3 regions of the Streptomyces sp. NPDC002306 genome follow, and region 3 is predicted to be linked to each of the others. Evidence: riboswitches for the same ligand, from Rfam matches in the RefSeq annotation. Region 3 holds a riboswitch; each other region holds the start of a gene.
The links. Region 3 has a riboswitch for cyclic di-AMP ahead of ACWCQK_RS22600 (C40 family peptidase). Riboswitches for the same ligand answer to the same signal wherever they lie in the genome.
Positions count from the first base shown of each region.

Region 1: it holds a riboswitch for cyclic di-AMP, as region 3 does, so the genes downstream of both, ACWCQK_RS07655 (M23 family metallopeptidase) here and ACWCQK_RS22600 (C40 family peptidase) in region 3, are expected to answer to the same signal.
Region 2: it holds a riboswitch for cyclic di-AMP, as region 3 does, so the genes downstream of both, ACWCQK_RS30010 (NlpC/P60 family protein) here and ACWCQK_RS22600 (C40 family peptidase) in region 3, are expected to answer to the same signal.

Region 1 is NZ_JBSFCK010000002.1:711,455-718,786, forward strand. Features, by position in the region: gene ACWCQK_RS07640 (dihydrofolate reductase family protein) at 1-121, shown strand, start outside; tRNA gene ACWCQK_RS07645 (tRNA-Met) at 198-271, shown strand; gene ACWCQK_RS07650 (PP2C family protein-serine/threonine phosphatase) at 536-1,708, shown strand; cyclic di-AMP (ydaO/yuaA leader) riboswitch at 2,029-2,184, shown strand; gene ACWCQK_RS07655 (M23 family metallopeptidase) at 2,196-3,230, shown strand; gene ACWCQK_RS07660 (aldo/keto reductase) at 3,373-4,317, shown strand; gene ACWCQK_RS07665 (PrsW family intramembrane metalloprotease) at 4,433-5,749, opposite strand; gene trmB (tRNA (guanosine(46)-N7)-methyltransferase TrmB) at 5,868-6,728, opposite strand; gene lhgO (L-2-hydroxyglutarate oxidase) at 6,788-7,332, opposite strand, start outside.
Region 2 is NZ_JBSFCK010000021.1:32,851-40,182, reverse strand. Features, by position in the region: gene ACWCQK_RS30020 (M23 family metallopeptidase) at 1-1,485, shown strand, start outside; gene pcrA (DNA helicase PcrA) at 1,649-4,132, opposite strand; cyclic di-AMP (ydaO/yuaA leader) riboswitch at 4,480-4,637, shown strand; gene ACWCQK_RS30010 (NlpC/P60 family protein) at 4,646-5,821, shown strand; gene ACWCQK_RS30005 (tellurite resistance/C4-dicarboxylate transporter family protein) at 5,909-6,895, shown strand.
Region 3 is NZ_JBSFCK010000011.1:93,900-101,231, forward strand. Features, by position in the region: gene ACWCQK_RS22585 (hypothetical protein) at 1-396, shown strand, start outside; gene ACWCQK_RS22590 (right-handed parallel beta-helix repeat-containing protein) at 450-2,966, shown strand; gene ACWCQK_RS22595 (putative quinol monooxygenase) at 2,973-3,302, opposite strand; gene ACWCQK_RS22600 (C40 family peptidase) at 3,381-4,895, opposite strand; cyclic di-AMP (ydaO/yuaA leader) riboswitch at 4,904-5,077, opposite strand; gene ACWCQK_RS22605 (transaminase) at 5,385-6,734, shown strand; gene ACWCQK_RS22610 (Lrp/AsnC family transcriptional regulator) at 6,789-7,229, shown strand.

The DNA.
Region 1 (7,332 bases), on a different contig from region 3:
GGACACCTTCGTGGCCGGTGCGGACGGCAACGGGGTACTGGTCGCCGAGGGCGCCGACGTCGTCGTACTGCCGGAGTACGAGGCGGCCGCCCAGGCGCCGAACCGGCACCTGCGGGGCTGAACCGAGCCACGCCGACGGGCCGGGAATCAACCGTTGTGCATCCGGTCCCGCGAATGGCGTATGCTGGTGTCACCGACGCGGGGTGGAGCAGCTCGGTAGCTCGCTGGGCTCATAACCCAGAGGTCGCAGGTTCAAATCCTGTCCCCGCTACTGAAGACTCAGGGCCGGAATCCAGTTCATGGATTCCGGCCCTGAGTGTTTTCCACGCCGTTCATGCCGTTCACGCCGGGACGCGCGTTCCCCCGCCCCGGCGCTCGCGTCAGCCGGTCGGCTCACACCGGTCGCTCCCCGTTCCGGCTGCGGCGAATCTGGATCTCCGTGGCGGGAGACGGCAGGAGACGAGTGGTGCGCCCTCATGACGCGGCGGGTGAGGAGCCGCACAAGGATCCCGGCACCGCCTACGACGACTACCTCGTGCCCCGCACCCGGGCCGGCGGCCGGCTCCCGACCGATCCGGTGCCCGACCCAGGGCTCGGCGACGAGGCGCCCCGGCCGTCCGGCGAGCAACGCGCGGAGCGCCGGATCTCCGCCGCCCGGACCCTCCTCCAGCTCCTCCCCCTCCTGCTGGTCGCCGGCGGGATCGTCTACGACCTCTGTACGCCCCCCGAATTCACCGCGGCCCCCTTCTTCACGGCCGCCCCGCTGGTGGCGGCGCCGCTGTACACGCTGTCCGGCACCATCGCCACGGGGGTCTTCGCGTTCGCCGCGGTCTGCGCCGTGCACGCCCGGTTCTCCCTGGTCCCCGACGCGAGCGCGATGACCGAGATGGTCACCGTGGCCACGGTCGCCGCCATGGCCGTGGTCATCAACCGCGTCGTGCGCCGCGGCGACCGACGGCTGGCCAGCGCCCGCGAGATCGCCGAGGCCGCCCAGCGCGCGGTACTGCCCGAACCCGCCGAGCGGATCGGCGGCTACGACGTCGCGGCCCGCTACGAGGCCGCCCAGGAGGACGCCTTCATCGGCGGCGACCTGTACGCGGTGCAGGACAGCCCGCGCGGGGTGCGGCTCCTCGTCGGGGACGTACGGGGCAAGGGCATGGGCGCCGTGGCGGCCGTGGCCGTCGTCATCGGGGCCTTCCGGGAGGCAGCCGAGCAGGAGGCGACCCTGGAGGCGGTCGCGCAGCGGCTGGAGCGGGCGCTGGCCCGCGAGGGCACCCGGCGCGACGGGCTGGACGCCTTCGAGGGCTTCACCACCGCCGTGCTCGCCGAACTGCCGCACGGCAGCGACGCCGTCCGGATCCTCAACCGCGGGCATCCGCCGCCGCTGCTGCTGCACACCGACGGCAGCGTGCGCGCGCTGCCGGCCCGCGAACCCGCCCTGCCGCTCGGCATGGGCGAGCTGGGCACCTGGCCCGACCGCGCGCAGGAGTGCGACTTCCCGAGGGGCACCACCCTGCTCCTGCACACCGACGGCGTGTCCGAGGCCCGCGACACCCAGGGTCGCTTCTACGACCCCGAGGAGCGGCTCGCGGGCCGGTGCTTCCGCGATCCCGAGGCGCTGCTCGTCGCCCTCGCGGAGGACGTGCGCCGGCACTCGGGCGGCGGGATGGCCGACGACATGGCGCTGCTCGCCGTACGACGGCCCTGAGGGGGGAGGGAACGGAGCAGATGCCTGGATCGGGCCGCGATGGACGGAGTCGTGAAGAAACGGCCCGTCGTCACGCGGGGTGATCGGGTGACCCCTCTGTGCATCACATCTGAGTCACCGTCAAAACGCGTGTGACTCCCGAGATGTTCCCGCCCGAGCGCTCGCTGCGGTCAACTCGCCCGATTTCCGCCGGTCATGGGCTGTAAGTCCAGGCCAAAAAAGTGTTAATGATCAAGTGGAACAGCTTGGAATCACGCCCCCGTGTCTATTAACGTTCGATAACGCAGCGCGGTCGTCCCAGCCGTCACAAGCGACGGCTCCGCGCGCACGCGCCGAATCCTGCAAGGAACCGGGGAACCACCACCTTGGGGTGAATCGCACGGACACCGCCGTGAACGACAGGCGGTTTACGCGCGTAGGAGACCTTCCTGCTCCGAACCCGTCAGCTAACCCGGTAGGCGAGAAGGAAGGAAAGGAGCACGCCCACGTGGCGTCCAACCGGCCTGCCCCCGAAGCCCCGTTCGTGCCGAGTCAGCGCAGCACCGAGCCGTTCGGCTCCGGCAGCTACCGCACCGACGAGGGCCCGTGGGAGGAGTGGAACCCCACCGAGGAGTCCCTCCGTCCCGTACGTGGCCGGCACCGCGTCGCCAAGCAGCGCGGCGGACTCGCCCGCAGCTCCACCGTCCTGGGCGTCGGCGTCATAGCCGCCGTGAGCGCGGGCGGTATGGCCAGCGCCAACACCGGCAAGCCGCCGGTGTCCATCTCCATGCCGGACCTGCCCTCCGTCGGCTCCCTGCTGTCCGACGACACCGCGGAGGCCGCCGAGGCCCCCACGACCCCGCTCAGCGGCATCGGCGTGACCTCCGCCGACACCGCCCAGGGCACCACCGACGCCGGCGAGGCGCTGCGCAGCCGGATCATGGCGCAGGCCGAGCAGCAGCAGGACCAGGTCGACACCAAGGCCGCGGCGGCCGAGGCCGCGGCGGCGCAGAAGGCGGTCACCGACGCCGCCGCCAAGGCCGAGAAGGAGGCGGAGGCCAAGGCCGCCGCCGCCAAGAAGAAGGCGGACGAGGCGGCCGCGCAGAAGGCCGAGGCCGCGCGCCTGGCCGAGCTCGCCAAGCAGTACACGCTGCCGACCTCCTCGTACACGATCACCTCGACCTTCGGCCAGGCCGGCTCGATGTGGTCCTCCGGCTACCACACCGGTCTCGACTTCGCCGCGCCCACCGGCACGCTCATCAAGGCGATCCACAGCGGCACGGTCACCGAGGCGGGCTGGGCCGGCTCCTACGGCTACCGCACGATCCTCACCCTCGACGACGGCACCGAGCTGTGGTTCTGCCACCAGTCCTCGATCAACGTCAGCGTCGGGCAGAAGGTCGCCACCGGCGATGTCATCGGCCGCGTCGGCGCCACCGGCAACGTCACCGGGCCGCACCTCCACCTGGAGGTCCACCCGGGCGGCAGCGCGGACGGCATCGACCCGATGGCCTGGCTGCAGGGCAAGGGCCTCACCCCCTGACCCGCGGAACGCTCCGAGTTCCCTGATCGTTCTCCGATCCCCGGCAGCTCTGACGACGTCCCCCCGACGTCAGGGCTGCCGGTTTCCGTTTCCCGGGACATATGCGGAATATGGGCTTCCCGGGTGCGTGTTGATGTTGTACATGACTTCCCTGCGCACGTTCGGCTCCTCCGACCTCGAGGTCTTCCCGCTCGCCCTCGGCGGCAACGTCTTCGGCTGGACCGCCGACGAGGCCCAGTCCTTCGCCGTGCTCGACGCCTACGCGGCGGCGGGCGGCAACTTCGTCGACACCGCCGACTCCTACTCGGCGTGGGTCGAGGGCAACAAGGGCGGTGAGTCCGAGACGATCATCGGCAACTGGGTCAAGGCGCGCGGCAACCGCGCCGACGTCGTCATCGCCACCAAGGTCAGCCAGCACCCGGACTTCCCGGGGCTGAGCGCCGCGAACATCAAGGCCGCCGCCGACGCCTCCCTGCGCCGCCTCGGCACCGACCACATCGACCTCTACTACACGCACTTCGACAAGCCCGAGGTGCCGGTGGAGGAGATCATCGGCGCGCTCGACGAGCTGGTGAGGGCGGGCAAGGTGCGGCACATCGCCGCCTCCAACATCTCCGCCGAGCGGCTGCGGGAGTCCCTGGACTTCTCCGACCGCGAGGGCCTGGCCCGGTACGTGGCGCTGCAACCCCACTACAACCTCGTCTCGCGCGACACCTACGAGGGCGGGCTCCAGGACCTCGCGGCCCGCTCAGGACTGGCCGCCGTCCCGTACTACGCGCTCGCCTCCGGATTCCTCACCGGCAAGTACCGCCCCGGTGCGACGGTCGACAGCGCCCGGGCCTCGGGCGCCGCCAAGCACCTCGACACCGAGCGCGGCCGGAAGGTCCTCGCCGCACTCGACGAGGTCGCGGGCGCCCATGACGTACCGGTCGCCACCGTCGCCCTCGCCTGGCTCGCGAACCAGCCGACGGTGGTCGCCCCGATCGCCTCCGCCCGGACGGTCGAGCAGCTGCCGGCGCTGGTCGCGGTGGCGGAGCTGGAGCTGACCGGGGCGGAGGTCGCGAGCCTGACGGCCGCGTCGCGCTGACCCCACCCCGCATCCCGGCCCGGCGATGTCCCCGGAGTCACGCGCTGCCGGGCTGCGGGACCGGTGGGACTGGCGGGGCCGGTGGGGCCAGTGGGGCCGGTGGGGCCTGCGGAGGTTACGACCGGTACGGGTTGTACGCGGGATACGGCGCCGCCGGGTAGCCGTACACCGGCCATGCCGCCGGAGGGGGCACCGGCATCATCACCGGAACCGGTGGCGCCGTCGCCCGCGCCGCGTAGTCCAGCGCGGGCCGCGCCACCTCCCGGCGGCGCCACAGCTCGTGCAGCAGTTCCCGTTCCCGTACGAGGAAGTCGGCGCCGGCCCGGCCCCGGCGCCCCCGGTGGCGCAGGAACGCCAGGGAGGTCGCGTACGCCTCGTACTCCGCGACCGTCCGGCCGGCGGCCCTGCCGAAGTGGTGCCCGGCGTACTCGCGGGCCAGCCGCCGCGCCCGCATCGAGCCGAGCGCGTACGGCTCGGCCGGGGTCAGCCAGCCGGCGACGGCGTAGGCGGGCAGTTCCTCGCGCACGGTCCGCAGCTCGCGCTGGCGTGTCCAGACCACCAGCCAGGTCAGCAGCCCGAACGCGGGCACCATGAACGCCCCGTACACGGCGAAGAAACCGTACTCGCCGAAGGTCGAGGAGCCGTTCCAGAACGCGTGCATGCCCATCGCGAGCAGCAGCCCGGACAGCGGCAGGAGCACCCGCCGCACCCGCTGCCGCTCTCCGGACAGCGCGGCGACGCCGAAGCCGATTCCGGTCAGGACGGTGAACAGGGGGTGCGCGAACGGCGACATGATCACGCGGACGAAGAAGGTCGCCGCGGTGATGGACGCGATGCCGTGGCCGCCGTTGAGCTGGTCGGTGCCGAAGGCGGTGCCGAGATAGAGGATGTTCTCGGTGAACGCGAAGCCGGTGGCGGTCACCCCGGCTATGACGACCCCGTCGACGATCCCGGTGAAGTCCCTTCTACGGAAGAGGAAGACGAGGAGTACGGCGGCGGCCTTGGCGCACTCCTCGACCACGGGCGCTATCACGGTCGCGCCGAGCGTGTCGGCGCTCGACGGGTCGGCGGTCGCCGTCGCTATCCACTTGGTCGCGAAGCTGTTGGCGACGATCGCGATCAGCGCCGCCGCGCAGGCGCCCCAGGCGAAGGAGAACAACAGGTTCCGCCAGGGGCCCGGTTCGACCCGGTCCAGCCAGCGGAAGGCGGTGACCAGCAGGGGCACCGGCAGGACGGCGAGGCCGAGCCCGACCAGAAACCCTTCCGTGCCGGTCTGGCGGCGCACGAGCGCCAGGATGACGAGCCCCGAGAGCGCCAGCAGGGTGATCAGGGCGCCGTAGCGCACCCACCTCCGGTGCCACCAGTGCGCGTGCCGGAGCCGACTGTGGGCGGGAACGCTGGAGTGCGTCGGATAAGGGGGAACGGTCGCCACGGCATTGACCCTAACGAGGGAGGGCTGGTCTTGCGGTTCCTTTTGCTGCCTGCTGCCTGCTGTACCGGCTGTACCCGCGGTGCCTGCCGCATCCGCGTGCCCGCGGGGTCCGCCGTGGCTACAGCGGCCGCTGCTCCGGCGGCTTTTGGTGCTGTACGCGACGGAAGAGCAGATCGTTCACGACGTGTCCCTTGTCCAGTCCCTGACCCTCGAAACGAGTCAGCGGCCGGAACGCGGGACGTGGCGCGAAACCGCCGTCCGCCTGGGTGTTCTCGAAGTCGGGGTGGGCGCTGAGCACGTCGAGCATCTGCTCGGCGTACGGTTCCCAGTCGGTGGCGCAGTGCACGAGCGCGCCGGGTCGCAGCCGGGTCGCGGCGAGGTCGAGGAACTCCGGCTGGATCAGCCGCCGTTTGTGGTGCCGCTTCTTCGGCCAGGGGTCGGGGAAGTAGACGCGCACCCCGGCGAGTGAGTCGGGGGCGAGCATCTCCCGCAGCAGGATGATGGCGTCCCCGTTGGCCACGCGGATGTTGGACAGTCCGTGGTGGTCGGCGAGGTTGAGCAGATTGCCCTGGCCCGGTGTGTGCACGTCCACGGCGAGGATGTCGGTGTCGGGGTCGGCGGCGGCCATCTGCGCGGTGGCCTCGCCCATCCCGAACCCGATCTCCAGCACCACCGGATGGTCGTTGCCGAACAGCGCGCCCAGGTCGACGATCCGCTGTCCGTCGATGTCGAGCCCCCACTGGGGCCACAGCCGCTGCAACGCGTCCGCCTGTCCCGTGGTCACCCGGCTGCGCCGGGGCTGGAAGCTGCGGATCCGCCGCTCGAAGTGCGACCCGGCGGGATCGGCCTGCGGTCCGCCGGGGAAGCGCGGTTCCCCCTTGTCCCGGGTGTACCGGACGAGGACACCGGGATCACGCGGGTGCCGCGGGTCGTCGGAGGTGGGCTGGGACGCTTCGGGGGCGGTGTTCGGCTCAGACACAGTGAGGACGATTTTACGGCGCCCCCGAGCGCGCGTGTCGCCGCCCGGCACCGCGGCCCTCATCCCGAGCCCAGCGCGGCCAGTGCCCGTCGTGCCACCTCCCGGCCGATCGGCAGCGACGCCGTCGCCGCGGGCGAGGGCGCGTTCAGCACATGCACGGCCCGCGCGCCCTCCCGGATCAGGAAGTCGTCCACCAGCGTCCCGTCCCGCAGCACCGCCTGGGCCCGCACCCCGGACGCCGCCGGCACGAGATCCTGTTCGGTCACCCCGGGCAGCAGCCCGCGCACCGCCCGCGTGAAAGCCCGCTTGGACACCGATCTGCGCAGTTCCCCCATTCCGTACCGCCAGTGCCGCCGGCCCATCCGCCAGGCTCCGGGCCACGCCACCGTCCCGGCCGCCTCCCGGGGACGTACGACCCCCCATCCGTACCCCTCGCGGGCCAGCGCCGGCACCGCGTTGGGCCCGACGTGCACCTCGCCGTCGATCCCGCGTGTGAGGTGCACCCCGAGGAACGGGAACGCCGGGTCGGGGACCGGATAGACCAGGCCGCGCACCAGCTCCGGCCGCGCCAGTTCGTAGTACTCGCCCCGGAACGGCACGATCC
Region 2 (7,332 bases), on a different contig from region 3:
GCTCCGGCTTCCGACGCCGCCGCGGCGCACTACGCGCCGTACGGCACCGAGGAAGCCCAGTACGGCGACTTCACCACGTACGGCGTCGGCTACGACGCGAACGGTTTCGGCACCGGCGGTTTCGACAACGGTGCCCACGCGACCGCGGCCTTCGCGACCGACCCCCTCTTCGGTGATCTCCCGGGCAACCCCCACGACCTCGGCGCCCACGACCACGCCTCTTACGACACCGGCGCCGCCTACGCCACCGGTGCGTACGACGGCGGGCACGGCGGGGGGCACGGCACCGGTCAGGAGACCGGCGCGTACGACGCGGGCCAATGGGCGACCGACGCGCACCAGACCCTGAACTACGACCCGTACGCGGCCCAGCACCACGCCGCCTACGACACGGGCGCGTACGAGACGACCGCCTGGTCCGCCGAACACCAGCAGCTCTCCGCCGTCCCGCCGCAGACCACGGCCTCCGACGCCTCCGGCGAGTGGGACGCGAACACCTGGGCGCAGGCCGACCCGTCCGAGGCCCCGGCCGACCCGACCCAGCAGTGGGAATGGGGCACGCAGGCCGTCGACACCGGCGCGTACGACGCCACGCAGTGGAACACCGACGGCGACGAGTCACCCGCCCCCGACGAGGAACCGGCCGAGGCAGCGGACGAGCTGACCTCCACCGGCGAACTCCCCGCCGTGCCGCCGCTCCTCGACGACCAGGAGGAGATCGCCCCGCTCCCCGCCCCGCGCGCCGCGTCCCGCTCCCGCCGCCGTCCGCCCCCGAGGCGTTCCGCGCTGCTGACGGTGGCGGTGCCCTCGGTGTGTGTGATGGGTGTCGCCGGAATCGCGGCCGCCTCCGTCGGCACCATGACGGAGGACGGCAAGGAGACGACGGCGTCGGCCTCGGACGCGCAGGCGGTGAAGCCCTCCGCCGCCAACAACAAGCTGGACACCCAGCTCGAAAGCCTCTCCGCCGGCGCCGACGACTTCAGGGACCGCGCCAGCCGTACGCAGGAGCGCATCGACCTCAAGGCCCAGCAGGTGGCCGAGAAGAAGAAGGCAGCGGCGGCGGCGGCCCGCAAGGAGCGACTGCGCCCCAAGTACGCCCTCCCCGTCGAGCGGCAGGGCCTCAGCGCCTACTTCGGCCAGGCCGGCGTCAACTGGATGTCGGTCCACACCGGCATCGACTTCCCGGTCTCCTACGGCACCACGGTGATGGCCGCGACCGACGGAACCGTCCGCACGCAGTGGAACAGCGCCTACGGCAACATGATGATCGTGACGGCGATGGACGGCACGGAGACCTGGTACTGCCACCTCTCCACCTACCGCGTCGCCTCCGGTACGACGGTGAAGGCCGGCGACCCGATCGCGTACTCCGGGAACTCCGGCAACTCGACCGGTCCGCACCTGCACTTCGAGGTCCGGCCCAGCGGCGGCTCGGCGATAGACCCGCTCCCCTGGCTGCGCAGCCACGGCCTCGACCCGACGTAGACCCCGCTCACGCCACACGTTCCCCCGCGCCGCCCGTTTCCCACGCAACGCGTTCACCGTCCCGCCCGTCTTCCACGCGAGGCGTCGCGCGCATGAGACGTACCCAGGAAAGCCGGCAAAGCCCCCGGCACAGTGCCGGGGGCTCATCTCGTGGCCGTCGGAGCTAGAGCTTCTCCACCGGCGCGTACCGCAGCAGCAGCCGCTTCGGCTTGGTGTCCCCGAAGTCGATCGTCGCCTCGGCGTTCCCGCCCGTGCCCTTCACCCCGACGACCGTGCCGAGCCCGAACTGGTCGTGCGTGACGCGGTCGCCGACGGCCAGGGCCACCACCGGCTTCTCCGCGGACCTGCGCGTGGCGAAGCCGGACGCCCCCGACGCCGACGAACGCGAGCGCGACGACGACAGCGACGACGCGATCCCCGAGGCCGGTCCTGAGGACACCGGCGCCGTGGCACCGGTCCGCTTCCATTCCAGGTGGGCCGGCGGGATCTCCTCCAGGAACCGGGAGGGCGGGTTGTACGACGGCTGCCCCCAGGCGCTGCGCATCGCCGACCGCGTGAGGTAGAGCCGCTCCCGCGCGCGGGTGATCCCGACGTACGCCAGGCGGCGCTCCTCCTCCAGTTCCTTGGCCTGGCCGAGGGCGCGCATGTGCGGGAAGACGCCGTCCTCCATGCCGGTCAGGAAGACGACCGGGAACTCCAGGCCCTTGGCGGTGTGCAGGGTCATCAGCGTGATGACACCGTCGCCGTCCTCCTCGTCGGGGATCTGGTCGGAGTCGGCGACCAGGGCGACCCGCTCCAGGAATTCGGACAGCCCGCCCGTCGCCTCGCCCTCGCCGGACTCCTGCTCGAACTCCAGCGCGACGGCGGCGAGCTCCTGGAGGTTCTCGATACGGGTCTCGTCCTGCGGGTCGGTGGAGGCCTGCAACTCGGCCAGGTATCCGGTCCGTTCGAGGACGGCCTCCAGGACCGTCGCCGGGCCCGCGCCGGACTCGACGATCGTACGGAGATCCTCCATCAGCGCGTTGAAGCGCTGCACGGCGTTCGTGGAGCGCGCGGCCATGCCGTAGGCCTCGTCGACGCGTCGCAGTGCCTGCGGAAAGCTGATCTTCTCGCGCTGGGAGAGGGCGTCGATCATCGCCTCGGCGCGCTCGCCGATCCCGCGCTTGGGCACGTTGAGGATGCGGCGCAGCGGGACCGAGTCCTCCGGGTTGGCCAGGACGCGCAGGTAGGCCAGGACGTCCCGGACCTCCTTGCGCTCGTAGAAGCGGACGCCGCCGACGACCTTGTAGGGCAGGCCGACGCGGATGAAGATCTCTTCGAAGACGCGGGACTGGGCGTTGGTGCGGTAGAACACGGCGACGTCGCCGGCCTTGGCCTGGCGCGCGTCCGTGAGACGGTCTATCTCGTCGGCGACGAACTGCGCCTCGTCGTGCTCGGTGTCGGCGACGTACCCGGTGATGCTCGCGCCGGCGCCCGCGTTGGTCCACAGGTTCTTGGGGCGGCGGGACTCGTTGCGCTCGATGACGGCGTTGGCGGCGGAGAGGATCGTCTGCGTGGAGCGGTAGTTCTGCTCCAGCAGGATCGTCGTCGCGTTCGGGTAGTCCTCCTCGAACTGGAGGATGTTGCGGATCGTCGCGCCGCGGAAGGCGTAGATCGACTGGTCCGCGTCACCCACGACGCACAGTTCGGCGGGCTGGAGGTCGAACTCGCCCGGCGGTACGTCCACGGGGTGCTCGGCGGTGCCGACGAGCTCGCGCACCAGGGCGTACTGGGCGTGGTTGGTGTCCTGGTACTCGTCGACGAGCACGTGCCGGAAGCGGCGGCGGTAGTGCTCGGCGACGTCCGGGAACGCGCGCAGCAGATTGACCGTCGTCATGATCAGGTCGTCGAAGTCGAGCGCGTTGGCCTCGCGCAACCGCGACTGGTACATCGCGTACGCCTGGGCGAGGGTCTTCTCGAAGCCGTCGGTGGCCTGGGCGGCGAAGTCCTCCTCGTCGATCAGCTCGTTCTTCAGGTTGGAGATCTTGGCGCTGAAGGACTTCGGCGGGAAGCGCTTGGGATCGAGGTCCAGGTCCCGGCAGACCAGGGCCATCAGGCGCTTGGAGTCGGCGGCGTCGTAGATCGAGAAAGACGACGTGAAGCCGAGCCTCTTGCTCTCGCGGCGCAGGATGCGCACGCACGCGCTGTGGAAGGTCATCACCCACATCGCGTTCGCGCGCGGGCCGACGAGATGCTCGACGCGCTCCTTCATCTCGCCCGCGGCCTTGTTGGTGAAGGTGATCGCGAGGATCTGGCCCGGGTGCACGTGCCGCTCGCCGAGCAGGTGGGCGATGCGGTGGGTGAGCACCCGGGTCTTGCCGGATCCCGCGCCGGCCACGATGAGCAGCGGGGCGCCGGAGTGGACCACGGCCGCGCGCTGGTTCTCGTTCAGCCCCTCCAGCAGGGAGGCCGGGTCGATCGCCGGGCGTGGGGCGCCGTCGCGATAGTAGGCGTCCCGGTCCGGCGGCACGTCGAACTTCCCGCCGAACAGATCGTCCGGAACCGGCTCCGGTACGTGCTCGTCCTCGGGCGGTGGCGGGGGTTCCTCCCCATGGGCCCGGGGGGCCTGGAGATCCGCCAGGAAGCTGTCGTCAAAGAGGCTGCTCATCGCTCTCCGAGTCTAGGGCGCCCCACCGACAACCCGCCGCCGCCCTGAGAACATCCCCCCGTAATCGGCCTTCCGGCACCTTTTCACCTTACGGAACGACCCCGGCACCGACCGCGATCGGGCAGTCGCACCGGCAGCGCGACCGAAGCACCATCTGCCCATCTACGGCCAAATCACCAAAAAGTCCTCCGATCGACCAAGATGAACAACTCCTGACCTGAGGTCACGAAAATGTATCGGGCATATCGCCCATCAACCTTCACAGAGGCCACACGCGTTGGCTAGCGTGCCCAGCAGGCCGCACGACCCCCTCCGGCGAACCTCGCCGGGCCGCGCGGCCCTCCGCCGAGTTCGGTACGCCGCCACGGCGACCGGAGCCGGGGACCCAACCGAGACCCGGGGTGAATCGGCCCGGCTTCCCATCGGGGAGCGGCCGTAGGGCAACCCTTCCGATCCATCCGCCCGAACCCGACAGCTAACCCGGTAGGCGGAACGTGGAAGGAGTCGCCTCCCTTGGCGTCGCACCGCAAGTCGCGTCCAGCAGCTACGCGCGTAGCAGGCATACGCACCCCCGCCCTCGCCACGGCGGCGCTCACCTCCGTCGCCCTGCTCTCCCAGACGGCCGACGCCACCCCCTCGGCCGACGACGGCAGGCCGAGCCTCGAAGAGGTCGAGAAGAAGGTCGACGACCTTTACCGCCAGGCGGAGTCGGCGACCGAGAAGTACAACGCGGCCAAAGAGCGGTCCGGCAAACAGCGCAAGCGCGTCGACACCCTCCTCGACGACGTCGCCCAGCGCACCCAGGCGCTCAACGAGGCACGCGAGGAGCTCGGCTCCGCCGCCGCCGCGCAGTACCGCACCGGCGCCGGCGCACCTGACACCGCGACCTTCCTGCTCGCGGACTCCCCGCAGGACTACTTCGACCAGGCCCAGCTGATGAGCCGTCTGACCACGCGCCAGAAGGGCGCGGTCGACGACTACGTCACCGAGCGGTCCGCGACGATGAAGAAGCGCCAGGAAGCCGCCGAGGGCCTGCGGACGCTCACCGACTCGCAGGACGACCTGCGAACGGCCAAGGCGGCCGTCCAGCGGAAGCTCGCCGACGCGCGTGTGCTGCTGTCGAAGCTGACGGCCCAGGAGAAGGCCCGGCTGGCCGAGATCGAGAAGCGCGAGCAGGCGGAGGCCACGCGCGCGGCGGCGGAACTCGCGAAGCGACAGGCGGCGGCCTCGCGCGCGAGCACGAGACCGCAGGCGGACTCGTCCGCACCCGCCTCCCCGTCCACGTCCTCCCCGTCCACGTCCTCGCCGTCGTCCTCCGGCTCCTCGTACGACACCCAGGCCGACAAGGCGCTCGCCTTCGCCCGCGCCCAGATCGGCAAGCCCTACGTCTGGGGCGCGACGGGACCCGGCTCCTACGACTGTTCCGGCCTCACCCAGGCCGCCTGGAAGGCCGCCGGCGTCACCCTCCCGCGCACCACCTACGACCAGGTGAACGCCGGCACCACCGTCCCCCTCTCCGCCGCCCGCCCCGGTGACCTGGTCTTCTTCTACGACGACGTCAGCCATGTGGGTATCTACCTCGGCGACGGGATGATGATCCACGCCCCCAAGCCCGGCGCGTACGTCCGCGAGGAGTCGATCTACTACGACGGCGAGCCGGGGATCCACAGCGTGGTGCGCCCCGCCTGACGAGGCTGCCCGCGCCCGCGCGTATTTCCGGGCGCCCGCGCGCGTGCCCCGCTCGCGCGGCGTGCGGCGCTCCTTAGCATCGGCCGCATGCCGCGTACCTCCCCTCTTCGCGCCTGGTGGGCGCACGGTCAGCCGGCGGCCGGGGCCGCCGTGCTGGCGACCGGCATCCTGTCGGTCGCGCTCCGGCTGACGGGGTACGAGGTCCTGTCCCGGATCACCCTGGTGCTCGCCTGCGCCGCCTGGCTGGCACTGGCGGCGGGCTTCGTCGTCCAGCTGCTGTGGGCGCGGGAGGACTGGGTGAGCTGTGCCTGCACGCCCGCCGCGCTCACCTCGGTCGCCGCGAGCGCCGTCCTCGGCACCCGCTTCTCGATGCCGGGGTGGCGGACGCCGGCCGAGGCGCTGCTGGCCCTCGCCGCGGTGCTGTGGCCGGTGCTGCTCGTCGTCGTCCTACGGCACTGGGAGCGCCGTATGCCCGGGGCGGTGTTCCTCGGCTGCGTGGCCACGCAGGGGCTCGCGGTGCTCTGCGCCGGCCTCGCCGGGGCCCTGTCGACGGCCTGGCTCGCGCACGCGGCGCTGGTCCTGTTCCTGTGCGGGCTGGTGCTCTACTGCCTGGCCCTGGCCCACTTCGACCCGCGTCAGGCCGTCGAGGGGGCCGGCGACCAGTGGGTGGCCGGCGGGGCGCTCGCGATCTCGGCGCTGGCGGGGGCGCAACTGCTCGCGGCCGACGGGCCGCGCCTGTACCTGTGGAACGACGACGACCGTGGCGCCCTGCGCGTCATGACCGTCGGTCTGCTGGCGCTCGACCTGTGCTGGTACGTCGTCCTGCTGGTGGCCGAGGTGCGGCGGCCGAGGCTGCGCTACGACGTGCTCCGGTGGTCTACCGCGTTCCCGATGGGGATGACGGCGGCGGCGGTGCTGTCCGTCGCCTCCGCCGTCGGCGTCCCGTGGCTGAAGCCGGTCGGGGAGGTGCTGCTGTGGATCGCCGTGGCGGTCTGGCTCGCGGTGGCCGTGGCGGCGGTCCGGGCGGCCTCGGGGGCCGTCCGTGCCGGCGCCGCGGCCACAGCACCGCGATGAAGACGTTCGCCGTGGTCAGCGGGGCCGGCTTCATCCCGTCATGAGGCCGGAGCCCGACGAGGGGATCCCCCGCCGCCCGGCACCGGCCGCCGCACCCGACGGCGGGCTGCATATATGCGCCATAGCACCGCGTCGCCCGAACGTGTCCGGGAATCCCGACATCGGTCATCACACTGCGTGAAGTCGACGGCTCCGCGCCGGGACCGCAGCCACTTGAGGTCACCGTTCGATCCGCCGGCGCCAGTTCCGCACATGCTGTTACCCAACCGACACAGACGGGTTTAGCGTCCTGCCCCAGGTGACCGGCTCCCCACCGCCGCCCGGGCCAGGGGCGGCAGTCGGACACCACCGCCGAGAAGGTCCGGCGGCGGCTCGCTCCCCCTGTGCGGGCCGTCGCCGGACGCGTGGACCGCCTTCCGGTGGCCGCGCGTCCGCTC
Region 3 (7,332 bases):
GCGGGCAACGAGACGGCGACCCGCTGGCGCGGCGGCACCTACGACTTCTCCTTCGGTGTCCTCAGCAGCGTCCTCTCCGGCTGGGTCAACGGCAGTATGAACGCGGCCGTCTGGGGCGTGAGCAACGCCAACGGGGACACCGTCAAGCTCTCCGGCTGGGAGGCCCTCGCGGACGGCGGCATCAACGCGGCGGCCTCGCTCACCACGGCCGTCACCACCGGCCTGGTGAAGAACGTCTTCGTGCTGAGCACCGGCGGCCGGCTCTTCCACCGGCAGGGATTCGCGGACTTCTGGGTCCAGCTACCCTTCAAGCTCTTCGAGAAGTCGATCCAGTCGCTGTACCTGACCAGCGCCTACCGTGCGAACATCAGTCCGCCCTGGTACCAGGCTCCTTGAGCCGGGGCACGGAGCGCGGCCGTGGCAACAGCGAGCACCAGTGAGGAACGGACATGACCCGTCACACCGTGGCGCCCAAGGGACAGGGCGGCCGGGGCGCCTATCGGACCATCGGTGAGGCGGTACGCGCCGCCTCGCCCGGCGACCTCGTGGTGATCGCCCCCGGCACCTGGACCGAGGCCCTGGTGCTGGACCGGGCGGTCGTGCTGACCGCGGAGCAGGGCCGGGGCAGCGTCGTCCTGGCCGCCCCGCCGGGCGAGGTGCCCGCGGTGACCGTGACGGGTCCGGACTGCGCCCTGCACAACCTCACCGTCTGGGGCGCCGATCCGGGCGTCCCGGCCGTAACGGTCGAGTCCGGCGCCGGGCTGGTGCTGGAGGAGTGCACGATCGAGAGCGGCCGGGTCCAGGCCAGGGGACCGGACGACGAGGAGAGCGGCACCACCGCCGTCGTACTGCGCCGGTGCCGCCTGGAAGGAGCCCGGCTGGCCGGACTGCACCTGGCCGGAGCTGTCCGCGCCGAGCTGGAGGACACCTCCGTCACCGGCGTGGACGGCACCGGCGTCGTCCTGTCCGGTACCGCCCGGCTCGACGCCGTACGGCTGCGCCTGGACCGTACGACCGGATCCGGCATGCGACTGCGCGGCCGGTCGCGGCTGCGGCTGACCGACTCGGTGCTGACCGGCAGCGGCCGGGCCGGGCTGCTCCTGGAGGACACCACCGAGGCCAGCGCCGGGGAGGTCAGGATCGAGACGCCGGGTGCCGCCGGAGTGCACCTGACCGGCTCCGCGCGCGCCCAGTTGACCGACTGCCGCATCCGCGCCGCCGCCGCCAGCGGGCTCGTCGTCCAGGAGGACGCCCGGCTGAACGCCTCGGGCTGCGCCGTGGCCGACGCGGGCGCCAACGGGCTGCTCGTCACCGGCGCCGGGCAGGCCGAGCTCGCGGACTGCCGGATCGACCGCAGCACCTTCAGCGCCGTCCACCTCGCGGGCACCGCGGTCGGACGGCTCGCGGACTGCCGGGTGCGCGGCGGCGCCGAGCACGGTGTCCACGCCACCGGCGAGGCCCGGCTCGAACTCGCCGACTGCGGGATCAGCGACGTCGCCATGACCGGTGTGTGCGTGCTGGAACGGGCCGCGGCCACGCTCACCGGCTGCCGCATCTCGGGGTCGGCCTCCGGCATCGGCATCGGATCGCCGACCGGTACCACCGTCGAGCACAGCACGGTGACCGGCACCGGGGAGATCGGCGTCCAGGTCGCCAAGGGCGCCACCGCCGTCCTCACCGGGATCCGGGTCAGCGGCGCCGGCGCGGCGGGACTCGTGGTCGACGAGGGCGCCGACGCCAAGGTGACGGGCGGCTCGCTGGAGGACTGCGCGGGCTCCGGCGCGGTCGTGTGGACCGGTGCCCGGCCGGAGATGACCAACCTGCGCATCCATCACCCGGGCAAGAACGGCGTGTTCCTGGCCGAGGGCGCGGGCGGCACCTTCACCTCGCTGGACGTCACCCGCTCCGGTTTCCCCGCCCTGCACGTGGGCGCGACCGCCGACCCCCTCTTCCGGCACTGCCGGATCAGCGACTGCGCCGAGGCGCTCGGTGTCGACGACGGCGCCGTCCCGGTGCTGGAGGACTGCACGAAGGACGGCCTCCCGCTCGCCTTCGGCACCCCGGCCCCGGCGCCCGCCTCGCCCCACGCGACGCCGGGCGCCGCGGAGCCGGCCCGCTCCGGGGCCGCCGACAATCCGGACGAGCCCGAGGAGACCCTGGAGGACCTGCTCGGCGAACTGCACGAACTGGTCGGCCTCGACCGGGTCAAGCGCGACGTCGGCTCGCTGGTCAAGCTGATGCAGACGGTCCGCCGCCGCGAGGAGGCGGGCCTGCCCGCCCCGCCGCTCAGCCGCCACCTCGTCTTCGCCGGAAACCCCGGCACCGGCAAGACCACGGTCGCCCGCCTCTACGGCAGGCTGCTGAAAGCCCTCGGGCTGCTGCGCCGCGGCCACCTCGTCGAGGTCGACCGGACGGCACTGGTCGGCGAGTACGTCGGCCACACCGGCCCCAAGACCACCGCCGCCTTCAACCGGGCCCTGGGCGGGGTGCTGTTCATCGACGAGGCGTACTCCCTCGCCCCGCTCGGCGCGGGCAACGACTTCGGCACCGAAGCCGTCGCCACCCTGGTCAAGCTGATGGAGGACCACCGCGACGACGTCGTCGTCATCGCCGCCGGATACCCCGGCGACATGGACCGCTTCATCAGCTCCAACCCCGGCCTCGCCTCCCGCTTCGGCCGCACCCTCCTCTTCGAGGACTACGCGGCCGCCGAGCTCGTCTCCATCGTCGAGTACCAGGCCGGGCAGCACCGCTACGAGCTCACGCCCACCGCCCACACGGAGCTCCTGGACATGTTCCAGCGCCTGCCCAGGGGCGAGGGGTTCGGCAACGGCCGCTCGGCCCGGCAGGTCTTCCAGGAGATGACCGAACGCCAGGCCCAGCGGGTCGCCGAACTCACCGACCCCACGGCGGACCAGCTGATCAGCCTGGAGTCGCAGGACCTTCCGGTCCCGGCCGAACGCTGACCGGGCTCACGGCCGCGGGGCCAGCTCCGCCATCGGTCCCCAGCCGTGCTGGCCGGGTACGTTCACGTTGATGATCTCGGGCGTCTCGGCGACCGCGCCGGCCATCGTGGCCAGCCCCGCCTTGAAGTGCGCGGACCCCACGTGGGCGGCCCCGGCGTCCTCGTCCGCGAACGCCTCCAGCAGCGTGAACCGGTGCGGGTCGTCGACGCTGCGCGACCAGTCGAAGAACAGGTTGCCGGGTTCCGCGCGGGTCGCCTCGGTGAAGGGAGCCACCAGGGACAGCCACTCGTCGGCGCGCTCGGGACGGACGGTGAAGCGTACGGCGATGAAAATCATGGCTCCACCATGCCGCCGCCGGCGACGGAAGGCCAGCACCGGACACTCCGGTACGGGCCGATCCGTACGGCCTTCGGCTCAGGCGGGCCGGGCCGCGCTGTGGATCGCGGTCTGGCCGGCGAAGAAGATCGACTCCTCCCGTATGGAGGCACCCGGGCCCGGGGCGTGGATCATCGTGCCGTTGCCCGTGCAGAGACCGACGTGGCCCGCGTCGCCGTGGAAGAAGATGAGGTCGCCGGGCTGGAGGTCGGTGAGCGGTATCGCCGCGACGCTGCGGGCCTGGTCGAGCGCCGTACGGGGGAGCGCGACCCCCGCGGCCCGCCAGGCGGCCTGGGTCAGGCTGGAGCAGTCGTACGACTCGGGTCCGGTCGCGCCCCACAGGCACGGCCTGCCGATCTGGGCGCGGGCGAAGTCGAGCGCCATGGCGGCCTTGCCGCCGTAGGACGGCTCCGGCACGGGAACGGGGGCCGGAGCGGGTGCGGGTGCGGCGAACTGTCCCGTGTCGGCGGGGCCGTTCGTGTACCCGATGGCAGCCGGTACGACGGCGAACTGTCCGGTGTCGACGGGACCGTTCGTGTAGCCCGTGTCGAGGGGGAGGCTGAACTGCCCGGTGTCCACAGGGCTGTTGGTGTAGCCCACGACGGCGGGCACGACGGCGAACTGCCCGGTGTCGACGGGACCGTTCGTGTAGCCCGTGTCGACGGGGAGGCTGAACTGCCCGGTGTCGACCGGAGTGTTCGCGTAGCCGCTGCTGACGGGGAGGCCGGTGTCGAGTCCGGTCGCCGGCTGCGCGATCCAGCCGGCGATGTCGCCGAACAGCGGATCCGGCTCGGCGGGGGCGGGCCACAGGGGTTCAGCCGCGGGCGCGGGCGCGGCCTCGAGCTCGGCCGGCGGTGTGCTGCGCAGGGCCAGCTGGCGGGCCAGCAGTCGCCTCGCGGAGGCGATCTTGTCCTGGATCTGCCCCTTGGTCGTCCGCAGCGCGGCCTGTCGCGACCCGTTGTCGGGCGAGGGCGCGGGCGAAGGGGTGAGCGAGGGCGAGGGTGAGAGCGAGGCGGCGGGCAGCGCGGCCGGGAGAGCCGGGGCGGTCTGGGGCGCCGGAAGGGCCGGGAGGGCGTCGCGTCCCCGCTCCGGCGCGGCCGGGAGCGCGGCGACGGGACCGGCGGTGAGCTCCGGTACGCGTCTGGCGGGCGCCTCCAGTTCGAGACGGGGGGCCGGAATGCCGGCCGGCAGCTCCGCCGGGCGGTCGGGGCGCTCGGCGCGGGCCGGGCGGGCCGCGGCCGGCGGCTCGGGCGTCCTGTCGGCGGGCAGTACCGCCGCGACGGTCGGGCCCAGCTTGGCGCGCGCCACGTCGAACCACTGCTGGGCGACCCTGTCGAGGGCGGGATCGCCCGGCCGGCGCTCCGGGGGGCGCGTCGGCTCGGCGGGCCTGCGGTTTCCCGCTGACATCGCGCGGGTGGCGTTGTAGGTCCCCGTGTCCGACTCGGCGCGGTCGTAGAGGGTGTTGATCCGTCGCCGGATCTCCTCACGGCTGACCGCGTCCTGCATGTCGGGGAGACCGAGACCAGCGGGGCGCGTGTCGCGTTCCGGCGCCATCGGCGACGTACTCCTTCCGTGCACCGCCTACCGAGTTAGCTGTCGGGTTCGGGCGGAGGTTCCGGAAGGCGTGCCCTACGGCCCTTGCCCCGCAGGGCGGTTGGGCCGATTCACCCCAAAGATCGGTTGGGTCCCCGGCTCCGGCGGCCGCAGTGGTTCACCGGACTCGGCGGAGGCTGCGCGGCCCGGCGGGATTCGCCGGAGGGTTCCGAGCGGCCTGGCGCCAACTTAGCTAATTTGTGCGGCTCATGTGAAGGTTGAAGGGCGGTATGCCCGATACGTAATTGTGACCTTCATTTCCTTGTGGCCTCTCCGGGGTGCGGAGGCCCCCGGCCGGGCCACTGTGCCTGCCTCCTCTCCGGTCGTGCGGCGGCGCGGGAATCGATCGTCACGCCGACTGATTCGAGTGCCGATCCTTGAAGAGGCGCCGAATCCGGTCGTAGGGTCCAGGCATTCCTGCGTCATCCGTCGTCGTCATCCGAGGTACTCATGGACCGCACCCGCCTGCAGCACCTCCTGGCCCGCGAGGGCGCCGAGGCCGACCGCCGCAACCCGCGTTCGAAGGCCGCCTACGCGCGGTCCGAGCACCTCTTCGGCCGGGTTCCGATGACCTGGATGAACAAGACGGCCGGTGCCTTTCCCCGCTATCTGGACACCGCCCGGGGCGCCCGGGTGACCGACATCGACGGACACGACTACATCGACTTCTGCCTCGGGGACACGGGCGCGATGGCCGGCCACTCGCCGGAGGCGGTGGCCGCCGCCGTCCAGCACCGGTTCGCCGCACTCGGCGGGGCGACCGCGATGCTGCCGACCGAGGACGCCGAGTGGGTCGGCGCCGAACTCACCCGTCGGTTCGGGCCGACGCGGTGGAGCTTCTCGCTCACGGCGACGGACGCCAACCGGTGGGCGATCCGGCTCGCCCGAGCCGTCACCGGCCGCGCCAAGATCCTGGTGAACAGCTACAGCTACCACGGCAGCGTCGACGAGTCGCTCATCGTGGTCGGACCCGACGGCCGGGGCGAGGCCCGTCCCGGCAACGTCGGAGCGCCCTGCGACGTCACGCTGACCAGCCGGGTCGCCGAGTTCAACGATCTGGCCCAGCTGGAGCGCGAACTCGCCCACGGCGACGTCGCCGCCGTCCTGATGGAGCCCGCGCTGACCAACATCGGCATCGTGCTGCCCGAACCCGGCTATCTGGCCGGGGTCCGCGCCCTGACCCGGCAGTACGGCACGCTCCTCGTCAACGACGAGACGCACACCTTCTCCGCCGGCCCGGGCGGCTGCACCGCGGCCTGGGACCTGGAGCCCGACGTGCTGACCATCGGCAAGGCGATCGGCGGCGGCATCCCCGCGGGCGCCTACGGTCTCTCCGCCGACCTGGCCGAGCGGCTGCTGGCGCGCGCCGACCTCGACCTGGTGGACATGGGCGGTGTCGGGGGCACCCTCGCGGGCAACGCGCTGTCCGTCGCCGCGATGCGCGCCACCCTGGAACACGTCCTCACCGACCAGGCCTTCGCCCACATGTCCCAGCTCTCCGAGCGCTTCGAGGCGGGCGTCCGGGCGGGTATCGACGCCCACGGTCTGCCCTGGTCGGTCAGCCGCCTCGGCGCGCGGACCGAATACCGCTTCACCGCGCCCGCGCCACGCACCGGCACGGAGTCGGCGGCGGCCGCGGACCCGGAGCTGGAGGACTTCCTCCACCTCTATCTCGCCAACCGCGGAATCCTGCTGACCCCCTTCCACAACATGGCGCTCATGTGCCCGGACACCACGGAGCGGGACGTGGACACGCACACCGGGGTGTTCGCCGCCGCGCTGGCCGAACTGACCGGCTGACGTGCGCCGATAGGGTGGTCGCGAGCCGTCGGGACGGGAAGGGGAGCAGGAGACGTGGACGACATCGACCGGGCCATCCTGCGGGAACTGCAGACCGACGGCCGCATCGCGTACGCCGACCTCGGCCCGAGGGTCGGCCTGTCCGCCTCGGCCGCCCGGCAGCGCCTGCAACGCCTGCTGGACGCCAAGGCCGTCCAGGTCGTCGGTGTGACCGACCCGATGGCGATGGGCGGCCAGGCCATGGCGCTGCTCGGCGTCGGGGTGGACGGCGACCCGAGAGCCGTCGCCGACGCCCTGGCCGAACGCCCCGAGGTGGTCTACTCCGTGCTCACCTCGGGCGGGTTCGACCTGTTCGCCGAGGTGGTCACCCCCGGCCCGAAGGATCTCCTGGACTTCGTCAACGACGTCGTCCGGCCGATCGACGGAGTCCGGCAGGTGCAGTCCTTCCCCTACTTCGGGATCCACACCCACCGGTTCCTCTGGGACGTCGGCTGACCTCGCGCGCCGGTCCGGCACCGAACGCGGCGCCGATCGCAGCCCGAACGCGGACCCGGTCTCGACCCTGATCGCGGCCCCGAACGCGCACTCGAGGCCGGTC